2 regions of the Mesorhizobium sp. M1403 genome follow, and region 1 is predicted to be linked to the other one. Evidence: riboswitches for the same ligand, from Rfam matches in the RefSeq annotation. Region 1 holds a riboswitch; the other holds the start of a gene.
What was found. A riboswitch is a leader RNA that binds a small molecule or an ion and turns the genes downstream of it on or off. The one in region 1 is predicted to bind S-adenosylmethionine.
Positions count from the first base shown of each region.

Region 2: another riboswitch for S-adenosylmethionine. It lies ahead of metX (homoserine O-acetyltransferase MetX); the one in region 1 lies ahead of NKH01_RS17725 (O-succinylhomoserine sulfhydrylase).

Region 1 covers NZ_JAMYKY010000010.1:22,893-30,653, forward strand. Annotated here, with positions in the region: gene apaG (Co2+/Mg2+ efflux facilitator ApaG/CorD) at 1-127, opposite strand, end outside; gene NKH01_RS17720 (ceramide glucosyltransferase) at 355-1,509, shown strand; gene NKH01_RS17725 (O-succinylhomoserine sulfhydrylase) at 1,562-2,752, opposite strand; SAM riboswitch at 2,822-2,899, opposite strand; gene NKH01_RS17730 (2'-deoxycytidine 5'-triphosphate deaminase) at 3,035-4,129, shown strand; gene araD1 (AraD1 family protein) at 4,159-5,151, opposite strand; gene mmsB (multiple monosaccharide ABC transporter permease) at 5,335-6,627, opposite strand; gene mmsA (multiple monosaccharide ABC transporter ATP-binding protein) at 6,624-7,761, opposite strand, start outside.
Region 2 covers NZ_JAMYKY010000018.1:73,031-80,791, reverse strand. Annotated here, with positions in the region: gene NKH01_RS24820 (RNA polymerase subunit sigma-70) at 1-433, opposite strand, end outside; gene NKH01_RS24815 (SDR family NAD(P)-dependent oxidoreductase) at 475-1,221, opposite strand; gene NKH01_RS24810 (DUF1330 domain-containing protein) at 1,457-1,777, shown strand; gene metW (methionine biosynthesis protein MetW) at 1,806-2,420, opposite strand; gene metX (homoserine O-acetyltransferase MetX) at 2,536-3,705, opposite strand; SAM riboswitch at 3,798-3,875, opposite strand; gene hisC (histidinol-phosphate transaminase) at 4,014-5,123, shown strand; gene NKH01_RS24790 (prephenate/arogenate dehydrogenase family protein) at 5,130-6,065, shown strand; gene NKH01_RS24785 (DUF2125 domain-containing protein) at 6,197-7,198, opposite strand; gene NKH01_RS24780 (gamma-glutamylcyclotransferase) at 7,313-7,761, shown strand, end outside.

The DNA.
Region 1 (7,761 bases):
CGTCCGACTGATTGTCGATGGTCACCTGGTAGCCCCAGACATAGCGGTTTTGCGGCGGGTCGGAGTGATCCTCCAGATAGAACGGCCTGACCTGCACTTCGATGTTGCGGGTGACGGCGCTGTACATAAACTGCTCCAAAGCAATGTAGATGGAACTTTCGACGCTCAGCGCAGTTTGATCAACGATGCGCGTCATCTCCTTGCCCGACTCAAGCGCAGGTGCCGAAAAACAATGTCATTTAAGTGACACATGACAATGATGGTGTGCAGGCTTGTGCCGGGCGACTCGGTGTTCTGTCGAATTGTTGAAAACGGCCGTCAGGCGGCCGGCATTTCTGGAGTGACCAGATCTCGATGGAACCGACATTCGCAGCCGCCCTCTTTTCCATAGCTCTCCTTCTTTCAAATCTCGCCAGCATCCTGTTAGCTTCGCTGAAGCTGAAGCGAGCAGCCAGGATCGCATCGCCCGCCGCCACCGTGCTACCGGTATCGATCGTCGTCCCGGCGCGCGGCGTCGAGCCGTTTACCGAGGAGACGCTGGAGCGCGCCTTCTCACTCGACTGGCCGCGCTACGAACTCATCTTCTGCGTCGCCCATGCCGACGACCCCGTGGTCAAGTCGATCACCGCTGCAATGGCGCGTTTTCCGGCTATACGCGCCCGGCTGCTCGTCGGCGACGACCGCATCAGCGGCAATCCGAAACTCAACAATTGCGTGAAGGGTTGGGAAGCGGCGCTTTATCGCTGGGTCATCCTTGCCGATTCCAACGTGCTTATGCCGAGCGATTATGTCCAGCAGCTGATGGCGGCATGGCGGCCCGACACCGGCCTCGTCTGCTCGACGCCGATCGGCTCGCGGCCTGAAGGGTTTTGGGGGGAGGTCGAATGCGCCTTTCTCAACACGCTGCAGGCACGCTGGCAGTACGCTGGAGAGGCGCTCGGCCTTGGCTTCGCCCAGGGCAAGAGCATGTTGTGGAACAAGTCGATGCTTGACGCCAATGGCGGCATCCGCGCACTGGCCGCCGAGATTGCCGAGGACGCCGCCGCGACCAAGCTGGTCAACCGGCTCGGACTGCGGGTCAATCTTGTCGCTTCGCCGTTCGAACAGCCGCTCGGCCGGCGCACGCTTGGCGAGATCTGGTCTCGGCAGGCGCGTTGGGCGCGGCTGCGCCGCGTCACCTTCGCGCTGTTCTTCGCCCCCGAGATCCTGATCGGCGCGGCGCCGCCGCTGGTGCTTGCGCTGATCGCGGCGGCTGACGCCGGCGTCAGCCTGCCGGCAACCGCCATCGCCGTGCTGGTCGCGGCCTACCTGCCGGAATGTGCCCTGGCCTGGGTCAAAGGATGGCACCTGTCGCTGCGCACCATCTTGGCAATGATGGTTCGCGACTGCATGCTGCCGGCGATATGGGCGCGCGGCTGGCTGAGCGGCGCCGTCGACTGGCGCGGCAACGTTATGACCATCCAGACCAAGGCCGTCGCGGAGCTGGAAGAGACCCCGTCCGGCGCCTGACCGGCACGTCCGGCGCGGGCTGTACGAACCCGCTCGCCCTGTTCGGCCAGCCTTATCCGGCAGCTCTCAGCGCTTGCTCGATATCTTCGAGCAGATCGTCGGTATCTTCCAGGCCGACGGAAAGCCTGAGCGTTCCCGGTCCGATGCCGAGCTCGGCGCGGGCCTCATCGGTCAAATTCTTGTGCGTGGTCGTCGCCGGATGGGTGATCAAGCTCTTGGCGTCGCCGAGATTGTTGGAAATCAGCACGATGTCGAGCGCGTTCTGGAAAGCAAAGGCCGCCTGCTTGCCGCCCTTCACATCCAGGCAGATCAGCGTCGAACCACCCGACATCTGCTTCTTGACCACGGCCGCTTGCGGGTGGTCGGCACGGCCGGGATAGATGACGCGGGCGATTTGCGGGCGCTCGGCGAGGAAATCCGCGATGCGGCCGGCACTTTCCGTCTGCTGGCGTACGCGCAGCGGCAGCGTCTCCAGGCCTTTCAGCAGGGTCCAGGCATTGAAGGGCGAGAGGCTGGGGCCGGTGTGGCGGAAATAGTCATGCAGGTTCTCGTCGATCCATTTTTTGTCCGACAAGATAACGCCTCCAAGGCAGCGCCCTTGGCCGTCAATATGCTTGGTGGCCGAATAGACGACGATATGGGCGCCGAGCTGCAAGGGTTTCTGCTGCAAGGGCGTGGCGAAGACATTGTCGACGATCAGCCTGGCGCCAATCGAGTTGGCAAGTGCCGCGACGGCGGCGATGTCGACCACCTCCAGCGTTGGGTTGGTCGGGCTTTCCAGGAAGAACAGTTTGGTGTTCGGCTTGACCGCCTGTTCCCAATTGGCGATGTCAGTGCCATCGACCAGCGTTGCCTCGATGCCGTATTTCGGCGCCAGCGTCTCGACCACCCAGCGGCAGGAGCCGAACAATGCGCGCGCCGCCACGATATGGTCGCCCGCCTTGGCGCTGCACAGCAATGCTGCCGTCACCGCCGCCATGCCGGACGCCGTGGCGCGCGCGTCCTCGGCGCCTTCCAGCGCGCACATACGCTTTTCGAACATGTCGACCGTCGGATTGGCATAGCGCGAATAGATGAAGCCCGGCTCCTCACCCTTGAAGCGCGCTTCCGCTGCTTGCGCCGTCTCGTAGACATAGCCTTGGGTGAGATACATCGCCTCAGAGGTCTCGCCGAAGCCGGAACGCAGCGTCCCGGCATGCACGAGTGCGGTCTGAGGCTTCCAGTCGCGCTTCTTGGTCATCATCTATCCAAACACCAAAAATGGTCCAAACAACAAAAAACCGGTCGCGAAAGTCGCAACCGGTCCATATGGCCTTGCGGCCCGACGGTCCTTTAGCGACTTGTTTAACGTGGCTGCAAGCCGACCGGCCAAATCACCACGGGATAACGAGCTTTAGACCCGCGCCACGCTTGCGTCAATTGCCGGCATGATTAAGAGGGTTGTACCAAGCAGGTGCCAAAGGCGTCCAGTGTCGGACCTGCGGCAGAACAAGACCTCGCCCGGCGTTCGAACGGAGCCAGACCCTTGCGGCAGACAGGCATTCTTCCCGATCAGGATATTTCCGCGCTGTTCCAGACGGGCGCGCTGAAATCGCCGCGCACGCTCGATGCCGATCAGATCCAGCCGGCCAGCCTTGACCTCAGGCTCGGCGACAAGGCCTGGCGGGTGCGTGCTTCTTTCTTGCCCGGCCCGGACCACAGGGTTGTCGACAAGCTCGACCGGCTGAAGCTGCACGAGATCAACCTCGCCGAAGGTGCCGTGCTGGAAACCGGCTGCGTCTACATCGTGCCACTGCTCGAAAGCCTGGCGCTGCCCGCGCATATTTCCGCCTCGGCCAACCCGAAGAGCTCGACCGGGCGGCTCGACATCTTCACTCGGGTAATGACCGACCGCGGCCACGAGTTCGACAAGATCGCCGCCGGCTATGAAGGCCCGCTCTATCTGGAGGTCAGCCCGCGCACCTTCCCGATCGTCGTGCGCACCGGTTCGCGGCTGTCGCAGATCAGGTTCCGCACCGGCAATGCGCTGTTGTCGGAAAGCGAGCTGCACGAGTTGCACCGCGCCGAGATGCTGGTCGCCACCGAACCACCCAACATCTCAGGCGGCGGCATCGCGCTGTCGATCGACCTCGACGGCGACAAGGATGGGCTGGTCGGCTATCGCGGCAAGCACCACACCGGCCTGGTCGACGTCGACAAGCGCGCCGCGCAGGATGTCGTCGATTTCTGGGAGCCGCTCTACAAGAGCGGTGCCGGCGAGCTGGTGCTCGATCCGGACGAATTCTACATCCTGGTGTCGCGCGAGGCGGTGCATGTGCCGCCGCTCTACGCCGCCGAAATGACGCCCTTCGATCCGTTGGTCGGCGAGTTCCGCGTCCATTATGCCGGTTTCTTCGACCCCGGTTTCGGCCATTCGGCGTCGGGCGGCACCGGCAGCCGGGCGGTGCTCGAGGTGCGTAGCCACGAAGTGCCGTTCATTCTCGACCATGGCCAGATCGTCGGGCGGCTGGTCTACGAGCACATGCTGAAACGGCCGCAGGCACTCTACGGCACCGATCTCGGCTCCAACTATCAGGCGCAGGGCCTAAAACTGTCCAAGCATTTCCGCGCCGCGCGCTGAGCTTCCCCTTACTTGCGGCCTATGCCGGCTCAAAGCGCCTTCACGGCGACCTTCACCGGCTGCTCGATTTCGAGCGGGTTGCGCAGCGGCAGGCCGAAATCCTGCGCCTCGATTTCGAACACGTCGCCAGCCTCCGTCCTGATGCCGTCGGCGAAGGACAGCGTCGCCGTGCCGAACATGTGCACATGCACGTCGCCCGGCTGGCGGAAGGCCGAGTATTTGAAGTGGTGATGCTCGAGATTGCCAATGGTGTGCGACATGTTCGCCTCGCCCGACAGGAACGGCTTTTCCCAAAGCAGCTTGCCGTGGCGCAGGATGCGTGAAGCGCCGCGGATATCGGATGGCAAATCGCCGATCAGGATCTCCGGCCCGAACGAGGCGTTGCGCAGTTTCGAATGGGCGAGGAAGAGATAATTCACGCGCTCGGTGACGTGGTCGGAAAACTCGTTCGACAGCGTGAAGCCGACGCGGAACGGGGCGCCGTCGTCGCCGATCACATAGATTCCGGCGATTTCCGGCTCCTCGCCGGCATCCTGGGCGAAGGCGGGCGACATGAGCGCCGCGCCGGGCGCCACTGCCATGGTACCGTTGCCCTTGTAGAACCATTCGGGCTGCACGCCGATCTGGCCCTTCGCCGGCTTGCCGCCCTCCAGCCCCATGCGGAACATCTTCATGGAATCGGTCAGCTGTTCCTCGCCGCCATCGCTGAGCTTCTTGTGCATGGAATCGCGGGTCGAGGCGGAGCCGAGATGCGTCAGCCCGGTGCCGGTGAGATGGAGATGCGCCGGATCGGGATGGTTGATCGGCGACAGCAGCCGTCCCTTCTTGTAGGCTGCGTCGAGATCGACGGTTTCGCCGAAGCCCTTGCGCTCGATCAGGGCGACAAGCCCGGTGCCGGTGCGCGCGGCTTCCATCGCCAGCGAATAGACGCTGCGAGCGCCGTTGATGACGCGGGTCTTGCCGCCGTTGCGGGCAACGACGCGGATCGTCTCGGCGTCGTCGAGGATCTGTGAGATCAGCATGGTAACCCTCTCTGAATTGCGGCCTGCCTTCTTGGCAAACCCTGCCCGGCGCGGCTCGGACCCTGTCCACGCCGCGGTTGAAATTCTTCGTCCGGATTGCGCTCGCGGGTCAGGTCCCTCGGGGGACTTCTTCGCGCCGCCCGGCAGCGCCGCGATGTGACCCGTATGCCTCCTGGTTGCCTCTCAAGCCTTGTTCTTGTTGTAGACGTCGAAGACGACGGCGCCGAGCAGCACCAGGCCTTTGACCACCTGCTGCCAATCGACATTGACGCCCATGATCGACATGCCGTTGTTCATGACGCCCATGATGAAACCGCCGACCACCGCGCCGATGACCTGGCCGACGCCGCCCATCGCCGAAGCGCCACCAATGAACACCGCGGCGATGACGTCGAGTTCGCTGCCGAGGCCCGCCGCCGGCACCGCCTGCCCCAGGCGCGCCGCGATAATCAGGCCGCCGAGTGCCGACAGCACGCCCATGTTGATGAACACCATCAACGTCAGCCGTTCGGTCTTGATGCCCGATAGCTGCGCTGCCTTGGCATTGCCGCCCATCGCATAGATGCGGCGGCCGATCGTCATGCGTTTGGTAACGAAGACGAACAACGCGATCAGCACGCCCATCACCATGAGAACGATGGGCAGGCCCCTATAGGTGGCGAATTGGTAGACCAGAAACAGCGCCAGCCCGCTGATCACCAGGGTCTTGACGACGAACAGCGAGAAAGGCTCGGCTTCGTAGCCATGCCGCTCGCGGGTGCGCCGCGCCCTGAGCCCGAAATAGGCATAGGCGAGCACGGCGGCGAGGCCGATCACGATAGTCGTCAGGTGCAGCGTCAGGCCGCTGCCGACAATGGTTTTGCCGGCGGCGTTCACGGTCGGTGGTATCAGCGTCAATGGGCCGATCAGGTCCGGAATGAAGCCGGAACTCAGCGCCTTGAAGCCGACTGGAAGCGGCCCCACGGAAGACCCGCCACCCAGCAACGCCTGACAGATGCCGCGGAAGATCAGCATGCCCGCCAGCGTGACGATAAAGCTCGGTATTCGGTGATAGGCAATCCAGTAGCCTTGTGCCGCGCCGATCGCGCCACCCACGATCAGGCAGACGATCGACACCACCAGCGGATTGCTCAACGGGCCAAGCGGCCAGATAACCATCATCATCGCCGCCAGTGCGCCGATGAAGCCGGCGACTGAGCCGACGCTGAGATCGATATGGCCCGAAACGATCACCAGAAGCATGCCCAGCGCCATCACGATGATGAAGCTGTTCTGCTGCACGAGATTGCTGAGGTTCACCGGCTTGAACAGCGTTCCGGACGTGGTGAACTGGAAGAACACCATGATTGCGATCAACGCCAGCACCAACCCGTATTCGCGCAGATTGGTGACCAGCGCCGAGACGGCAATGCGAGGTGCCTGTTGTATATCCTGGGCGACGCCGGTTTGCGGCCCGGGAGCGCTTTCGGTGCTCATGATGCTTTCCCTTCTCCACGGACGATGGCGCGCATGATCTTTTCCTGGCTGGCGTCGCTCGCCGCCATTTCGCCGACGATGCGTCCTTCGTTCATGACGTAGATGCGGTCGGTGATGCCGAGCAGTTCGGGCATTTCCGACGAGATGACGATGATTGCCTTACCCTCGGAGGCGAGACGCGCGATGATCGTATAGATTTCATATTTGGCGCCGACATCGATACCGCGTGTCGGCTCGTCGAGGATCAGCACTTCCGGATTGGCGAACAGCCATTTCGACAGCACCACCTTCTGTTGATTGCCGCCAGAAAGATTGCCGGTCATCTGATAGACGCTCGAGGCGCGGATGTTGGTCCTGCCGCGATAATCGTTGGCGACGGAAAGCTCGCCCAAATCGTCGATCACGCCATGGCGCGAGACGCCGGGCAGGTTGGCCAGCGTGATGTTGTGCTTGATATGGTCGATCAAGTTGAGACCGTAGGTCTTGCGGTCCTCCGTAACATAGGCGATGCCGTGTTCCACCGCCTTGCTCACCGAAGAGACATCGATCGGCTTACCGTTAAGGAACACCTCGCCGGTGATGCGACGGCCATAGGACCGGCCGAACAGGCTCATGGCAAACTCGGTCCGACCGGCGCCCATCAGCCCGGCAATGCCGACCACCTCGCCCTTGCGGGCGTTGAGGTTGATGCCCTTGATGACCTGCCGCTCGGCATGGATGGGATGGTAGACCGACCAGTTTTTCACTTCGAGAACGGTCTCGCCAATCTTCGGCTCTCGCGGCGGGTAGCGGTCGTCGAGCGAACGGCCGACCATCGAGGTGATGATGCGGTCCTCCGAGATATCCTTCTTGGCCAGCGTCTCGATGGTCCGCCCATCACGGATGATCGTGACCTTGTCGGCGACCCGGTTCACCTCGTTGAGCTTGTGCGAGATCAGGATCGAAGTGATGCCCTGCCGCTTGAATTCGAGCAGCAGATCGAGCAGCGCCTGGCTGTCCTTTTCGGACAGGCTCGCCGTCGGCTCGTCCAGAATGAGCAGCTTCACTTCCTTGCTGAGCGCCTTGGCGATCTCGACCAGCTGCTGCTTGCCGACGCCGATATTGGTGATCAGCGTGTTGGGGTCTTCCTTGAGG
Region 2 (7,761 bases), on a different contig from region 1:
CGCGGCTCTCGTAACGGGCTTCCGGACCTGGCTCGCTGCCGGCAATGTCTGGAAGCTCGGCGTCGGGGTAGGGCTCCAGCCACGCGACGTCAGCTACGGCCCCGCCTATGGCCGCCCCGTGCGACGGCGGCCGTCCGGGTTCCCGGAGAATGCGACGCGCCCTCGACCTCGCCTTGATGGCGTTAAGGCAAGCATTGGTCGCGATCATATAGAGCCAACCGCGAACCGAACCCCGCCCGTCGAACTCCGACCTTGCGCGCCAGGCGCGAAGCAACGTGTCCTGGACGAGGTCGTCGGCCTCGTGCAGCGAACCCATCATGCGATAGCAATGCAGCTTGAGCTCGCGGCGATGCGCGGCCGTGACCTTCTCGAAGGCCAGCCGATCGAGGATCGGCTGGCGTGCCGGTTCCAGAGGTGGTTGAGCGTCTGTCATGCTACTTTCGGGTTCCGGGTCAGGTTTGCATTACGCGCGCCTCAGGCGGCCGGGGCAAGCCCGCTCCCGCTCACCATGAAGGAACTGCCTTGCGGCTGGCCGGTGGCGAGTGCGACCACCGCCCGTCCGACATCGGCCGGCGTCTGCATGTCGGTCATGGCGGCGATGAAGTCCGCCGGCTGGATGCCCATATAGGCCGCGATGCTGTCGACGCCGGCCTTGCCCACGCCGGTCTCCGGCATGATCCGCATCGGCGCGAGCGCCATGAAGCGCAGGCAGAGGCCAAGCCGGTCCGACTCCTTCTGGCTATGACCGGCCAGGAACATCTGCATGCGTTTTGCGCCGGCATAGCCGCCGGCATTGGGTGGTCCGCCGGTCAAGGCCGCGCCGCTGGAGATCAGAACGATCCGGGTTCCCGGCTTGAGCGGACGGCGCAGAGCGGCCCGGCAAAACAGGAACGACGCCTTGACGTCGGTGTCCCAATTTGCCGAGAAGGCCTTCCAGTTCTGTTCATGCACCGGCGCGGAAGGGGCCAGCGCACCTGCGCAGATCACCAGCACGTCCGGCTCAAGCGCGGCGAAGACCTTATCGGGGGCGGAGTCCACCGTCGCATCGATCGCGAGCGTCTTCACGCCGGAGACCTCCCAGGCAAATTGCGCCAGGGCCTGTTTTCCGCGGGCGACCGCCAGCACCGTCGCTTTCTCCTTGAGGGCGACCTCCGCAATGGAGCGGCCGACACCCCGGCTGCCTCCGACGACGACGACATTCTGATTTTGCAACGATCCCATGGATCACCTCTCTGTTCCCGGCCGCCGGACCATCCAGGCGCGCCCATCGATAAGGACAGCGCAGGTGGGCGGAAATCATCGGTGCCAGGCAGAAATATCTTTCAGGTGACGGCAGCGGCGCGCCAGTTTTGTATTCGGTGTCATTACCTCGGGGGTAATCGACCAGCGCGCAACGTCCCGGCAAACTGCTCCCATCAAGCCGGTTGTCCGGCTTTCGACCACAAGGAGTTACACCATGACCGCCTACGCCGTCGCCCATATGCGCCAGGTCACGCCGGGGCCGCCGATCGTCGAGTACCTGCAGAAGATCGATGCCACGCTTGAGCCGTTCGGCGGGCGCTTCATTGTGCATGGCAGCGAGGTGGACGTGGTTGAAAACAATTGGCCGGGGCACCTCGTCATGATCGAGTTTCCAGACATGCAGCAGGCGCGCGGATGGTACCGCTCGCCCGCCTATCAGGAGATCTTGCCGCTGCGCACCGCGAATTCTCAGTCCGACGTGGTCTTCGTCGACGGCGTCGAGCACCCGCACAAGGCCACCGACGTGCTTGAATAAGGGGAATGATCGGCTCGCGGGCGGCCTGCTACCGTTTCAGCAGAAATACCGCCTGCTGGCCGAAAAAGTTCCAGAACCACCACGGCATCGAGAAGCCGATCCGCTGGCCGTTGGCGTCGAGCGCGGTTGCCTTTTCCACCGTCGCGCCCAGCTCGTCGCATAGATTGACGAAATCGCGAATGGTGCAGAAATGGATGTTGGGGGTGTCGTACCAGTAATAGGGCAGGTCCTTGGTCACCGGCATTCGGCCGTTGAAGAGCAGCGAAAAGCGCACCCGCCAGTGGCCGAAATTGGGAAATGAGACGATGGCGCGGTTGCCGATCCGGAGCAGTTCGTCGAGCACCAGCTTCGGATTGCGGGTCGCCTGCAAGGTCTGCGACAAGACGACAAAGTCGAAGCCCTTGTCGGGATAGAATTGGAGGTCCTTGTCGGCATCGCCTTGAATGACCGACAGGCCGCGCGCCACGCATTCGTTGACGCCGCGCTGCGACAGTTCCAGCCCGCGGCCGTCGACCTTCTTGGTCGCCTGCAGCAATTCGAGCAGCAGGCCGTCGCCGGAACCGACGTCCAGCACCCGCGACTGCGGCGGGATGAGATCGGCGACGACTTCGAGGTCGACGCGCTGGGCGCGGTTGACGCTCATGAGCTCGCCTCTTGCTCGGCGCATGATCCCGATCCGAAAAGTCTGCAACTTTTCAGGGTCATGCGCTGATGCCTGGCACATGGTCCTGATCCGAAAAGCCTGCAACCTTTCGGGGTCATGCGCCGAGCCCTCTCGCCCGCGCCGCCGAGGCGATGAAGCCTTTGATGGCGGCGAACAGTTCCGGCTCGTCGAGCAGGAAGGCGTCGTGGCCGCGGTCGGTCTCGATTTCGACGAACGATACCGAGGCGCCGGCCGCGTTCAGCGCGTGAACGACCGAGCGGCTCTCCTCGGTCGGGAACAGCCAGTCGCTGGTGAAGGAGACCAGGCAAAAACGGGTCTTGGTGCCGGCGAAGGCATCGGCCAGCCGGCCGCCATGGTCGGCGGCGAGATCGAAATAGTCCATCGCCCGGGTCATGTAGAGATAGGAGTTGGCATCGAAGCGATCGACGAAGGTCATGCCCTGATGGCGCAGATAGCTCTCGATCTGGAAGTCGGCATCGAAACCGAAGGTCAGCGCTTCGCGGTCCTGCAGGTTGCGGCCGAACTTGCGGTGCAGCGCTGCTTCCGACAGATAGGTGATGTGGGCGGCCATGCGCGCCACCGCCAGCCCCTTTTCCGGTCGCTTGCCGTGCTCGAAATATTTGCCGCCATGCCAGTCGGGGTCGGCCATCACCGCTTGCCTGCCGACCTCGTGGAAAGCGATGTTCTGCGAGGAATGGCGGGCGCCGGTGGCGATCGGCAGGGCCGAGAAGACGCGCTCGGGATAGCTGGAGGCCCATTGCAGCACCTGCATGCCGCCCATCGAGCCGCCCAGCACGCTGAACAGCTGTTCGATGCCGAAATGCTCGACCAGCATCAGCTGCGCCCGCACCATGTCGCGGATGGTGATGATCGGCAGGTCGAGCCCGTAAGGCTTGGCGGTTGCGGGATTTGTCGAGGCGGGGCCGGTGGAACCGAGGCAGCCGCCGATGACGTTGGACGAGATGACGAAGAAACGGTCGGTATCGATGATCTTGCCGGGGCCGATCAGCACTTCCCACCAGCCCGGCTTGCCGGTCACCGGATTGGTGTTGGCGACATGCTGGTCACCGGTCAGCGCATGGCAGACGAGGATGGCGTTGGAGCGCGCGTCGTTGAGCGTGCCATAGGTCTGGTAGGCGATCTGGAACGGCGACAGCAGCGTGCCGGCGTCGAGCTTGAGCGGCTTGTCGGCGCCGAAACGCAACACCGGGCTCGACGGCTGGTCGGCCTCGTTGTTGGTTTTTCGCGCGCGCAAAGCGACCATCACATCTCCTTGCCCGGCCTTCAGTTGTCCGCCGGTCCGGGCAACAACCAGTCAGGGCAACAAAAAACCGGCCATGCCTTCGCAAAGCCGGTTACAAGATGCAAACGGCCCTTTAGCAAGTTGTTTAACGTGGCTGCAAGCCGACCGGCCAAATCACCACGGAACTGTCGCTGCTCTTCTAGGACTGACGCATGGCTTCGTCAACGGCAAGTTATTGATCCCGAATTGCCGCCCCTCGACATTCCGGGCCACGGCTTGTATTTCCGCTGCGGCTTCCGGATGGAGGCTTCCTCGACGGATTTCATGGAATGAGCCAGACACCGGATCAGACACGTCCAACGCCCCGCGCCGGCATCATGGACATCGAAGCCTATGTGCCCGGCAAGAGCGCGGCGCCTGAAGGTGTCGTCAAAGTCCACAAACTGTCGGCGAACGAGAACCCGCTCGGTCCTTCGCCAAAGGCGATAGAGGCCGCGCGCGCGGTCGCCGACAAGCTCGCGGTCTATCCCGACGGCAGCGCCAGGCGCCTGCGGGAGGCGATCGCCGACGTGCACGGGCTCAATCCGGCGAACATCGTCTGCTCCAACGGTTCCGACGAGATCCTGGGCCTGCTTGCGCAGACCTACCTCGCGCCCGGCGATGAAGCCATCATCACCGAACACGGCTTCATGGTCTACAAGATCTACATCCAGTCGGCCGGTGCCGTCCCGGTAACGGTCAAGGAGACTGATGAACGCGCCGACATCGATGCGATCCTCGCCGCGGTGACGCCGCGTACCAGGATCATCTTCCTTGCCAATCCGAACAACCCGACCGGCACTTACGTGCCGTTCCAGGAGGTGCGCCGCCTGCATGCGGGCCTGCCGCGAAACGTGCTTCTGGTGCTGGATGCCGCCTACGCCGAATATGTCCGGCGCAACGACTATGAAGCTGGCGTCGAGTTGGTGGGCAGCGCGGAAAACGTAGTCATGACCCGCACTTTCTCGAAATTGGGCCTCGGTGGCGCGAGGATCGGCTGGATCTATGCGCCAACGCACGTCATCGACGCGATCAACCGCGTGCGCGGGCCCTTCAACGTCAATGCGACGGCGATCGAGGCAGGCATCGCGGCGATCCGCGACCGGGCTCATATCGAGCGCAGCGTCGCGCATAACGAGACCTGGCTGGCCTGGCTGAGCGAGCAATTGACCGGGCTCGGGCTGCGGGTGACCCCGAGCGTCGGCAATTTCATCCTGATCCACTTTCCCGAGGACAAAAAGCATTCGGCGGCGGCCGCCGACGACTACCTCAGTGCGCGCGGCTACATATTGCGGCGCGTTTCCGGCTACGGTTTTCCCAACGCGCTGCGCATGAGCATCGGCACCGAAGAGGCTAATCGCGGCGTTGTCGCAGCACTCGCGACATTCCTGAAAAGCTAGGGCACCATGACCTCACCGATGTTCGAAAAGATCGCGCTGGTCGGCATCGGCCTGATCGGTTCGTCGCTGGCCCGCGTCATCCGCCGCGAGGGACTTGCCGGCCAAGTCGCCATTTCGACGCGCAGCGAAGCGACGCTGGAGCGGGCGAGCCAACTCGGCCTTGGCGACACCTACACGACAGATGCGAAAGAAGCGGTTCGCGATGCCGATCTGGTCATCGTTTCGGTGCCGGTCGGCTCTTCAGGCACGGTCGCCCAGGAGATCGCACCGGCGCTGAAGAAGGGCGCCATCCTCACCGATGTCGGGTCGACCAAGGCATCGGTGATCGCGCAGATGCAGCCGCATGTGCCTGATGGCGTGCACTTCATCCCCGGCCATCCTTTGGCCGGCACCGAAAAATCGGGACCGGATGCCGGTTTTGCCGAACTGTTCGAGAACCGCTGGTGCATTTTCACGCCGCTGGCCGGCACCGATCCCGTGGCGCTGGAAAAGCTCTCGGAATTCTGGCGCCGCTGCGGCTCCAACATCGACACGATGGACCCGCAGCATCACGACATGACGCTGGCCATCGTTTCGCACCTGCCGCACATCATCGCCTATAACATCGTCGGTACCGCCGACGATTTGGAGTCGGTGACCAAGTCCGAGGTCATCAAATACTCGGCTTCCGGCTTTCGCGACTTCACCCGTCTCGCGGCGTCCGACCCGACCATGTGGCGCGACGTCTGCCTGCACAACAAGGACGCCATCCTCGAAATGCTGGCGCGGTTCTCGGAAGATCTATCCTCGCTGCAGCGGGCGATCCGCTGGGGCGACGGCGAAAAGCTGTTCGACCTGTTCACCCGCACCCGCGCTGTCCGCCGCTCGATTATCGAGGCCGGCCAGGACATCGACGTACCGGATTTCGGCCGCCAGGCAGTCGAACACCCGCCGAAGGGATAAGCCGCGGCAAGCCGATCGCAGGCAGTACCGCCCCAGAACGGTTCATCGTTTCACGGAAACGCCGAACCGGTCTATCTTTTTGTTTGACGCAATCCGGACGGAAAACCGTTCACAATTTTCCTGGAATTGCTCTAGTCGAGCGGCTTGATCTTGCCGAGCGGGATGAAGCCGAGCGAGGCCTTGCCCTTCACGATCTTCAGCGGCATCGACGGTGCGTTGCCGAGCAGCGCCAGTCCGGCGAAGCCGGTCTGGATTTCTTTCTTCTGCTCGGGGATGGCGGTGGCGAGGATTGCCGCCACGGTCTTCGGGTCAGTGAGCTTGATCATCAGGTCGGCATTTATGAGACCGTCGTCATCGACCGACAGCGGTCCGGAAACGGTGATGCGCGCGGTTCCTGAAGACAGATCGAGCTCGTGGATTTCGGCCGCCTGGCCGCGCAGACTCTTCGGATTTGCCTTGATCAGCGTCACGCCGTTCTTCAATGTCACGTCGCCGCTGCCGTCGAGCGGCGGCAAGACGCGCCCGCCGATGGCCTCTGCGTCGATTTCGAGATCGGTGAAATTGCCGGCATAGTCGATGTCCGGGCCGTTTGGGCGCAATTGTCCGGTGGCGGTTCCGGCGCTGAACAGCGAGACGGGATCGGTGTCGTCCGCCGGATCGGTCTGGCCGGACAGGCCTTCTGCCTGCAGCGAGAGGCGCCTCGGCAGCGGCCAGGACAGCTTCATGTCGGCTTGCAAATCATCCCAGTCGATCCACAGCGGCGTCATGCCGGGAACAGAGGTCCTGAGCGGCCCCCTGAACTCGGCGGCAGGCGACAGAAGCCGCGTGATCTGCGTGGCGGCGTTGATTTTGCCGGTCGATGCAGCGACGTTGCGGCTGTCGTCCTCGTAAGCCAGACTGTCGCAGGAAAGGGTGAAGGTGAAGGGATAGCCGCTGACCGCGAGATTGGCGCAGTCGGCCTTGATGCCTTTGTCGTCAAGATCGGCGACCGCCTTGTCGGTTGCGCTCTCGACCAAGTCCGCCAGGTAGAACCAGCCGGCGCTGTAGATGCCGAACAGCACGAGAATGAAAGCGGCAAGCCACAACAGGCGGCGACGTTGGCTGGGCGGCGGGCGCTCGTCACTTGACGTCATGCTGCGGCTTTCGTTAACGCGGGTGGCACGGGCGGGCTGTCGCTTTCGGCAACAACAGGTAGACGGACTGAAACACCACCGGTGAGGTGGTTCGTCACAATCAGGCTTGGCGATATGGGCGATTTTTGGGTTTTTGGCTACGGCTCACTGATCTGGCGGCCGGGATTCGCGCATGTCGAGACGCGGCGTGCCCGCCTGCATGGCTATCGCCGTTCGCTCTGCGTCTATTCTTTCGTGCATCGCGGCTCGCGCGAACGGCCGGGCCTGGTGCTCGGCCTCGACCGCGGCGGCTCCTGCATCGGGCTGGCGTTCCGGGTTCCAGGCGAGCTGCGCAACGAGGTCGTCACCTATCTGCGCGAACGCGAGCTGGTCACCAACGTCTATCTCGAGCGTGTGCTCAGCGTCCGCCTCGACAAGCGTGAAACGGATGGGGGCGAGACGGTCGAAGCCATCGCCTATGTCGTGGACCGCAGCCATGAGCAATACGCCGGTGCGCTCGACGCCGCCGAGGCAGCAGCCGTCGTTCGCGGCGCCGTCGGCCAGTCGGGGAGGAATGAGGATTA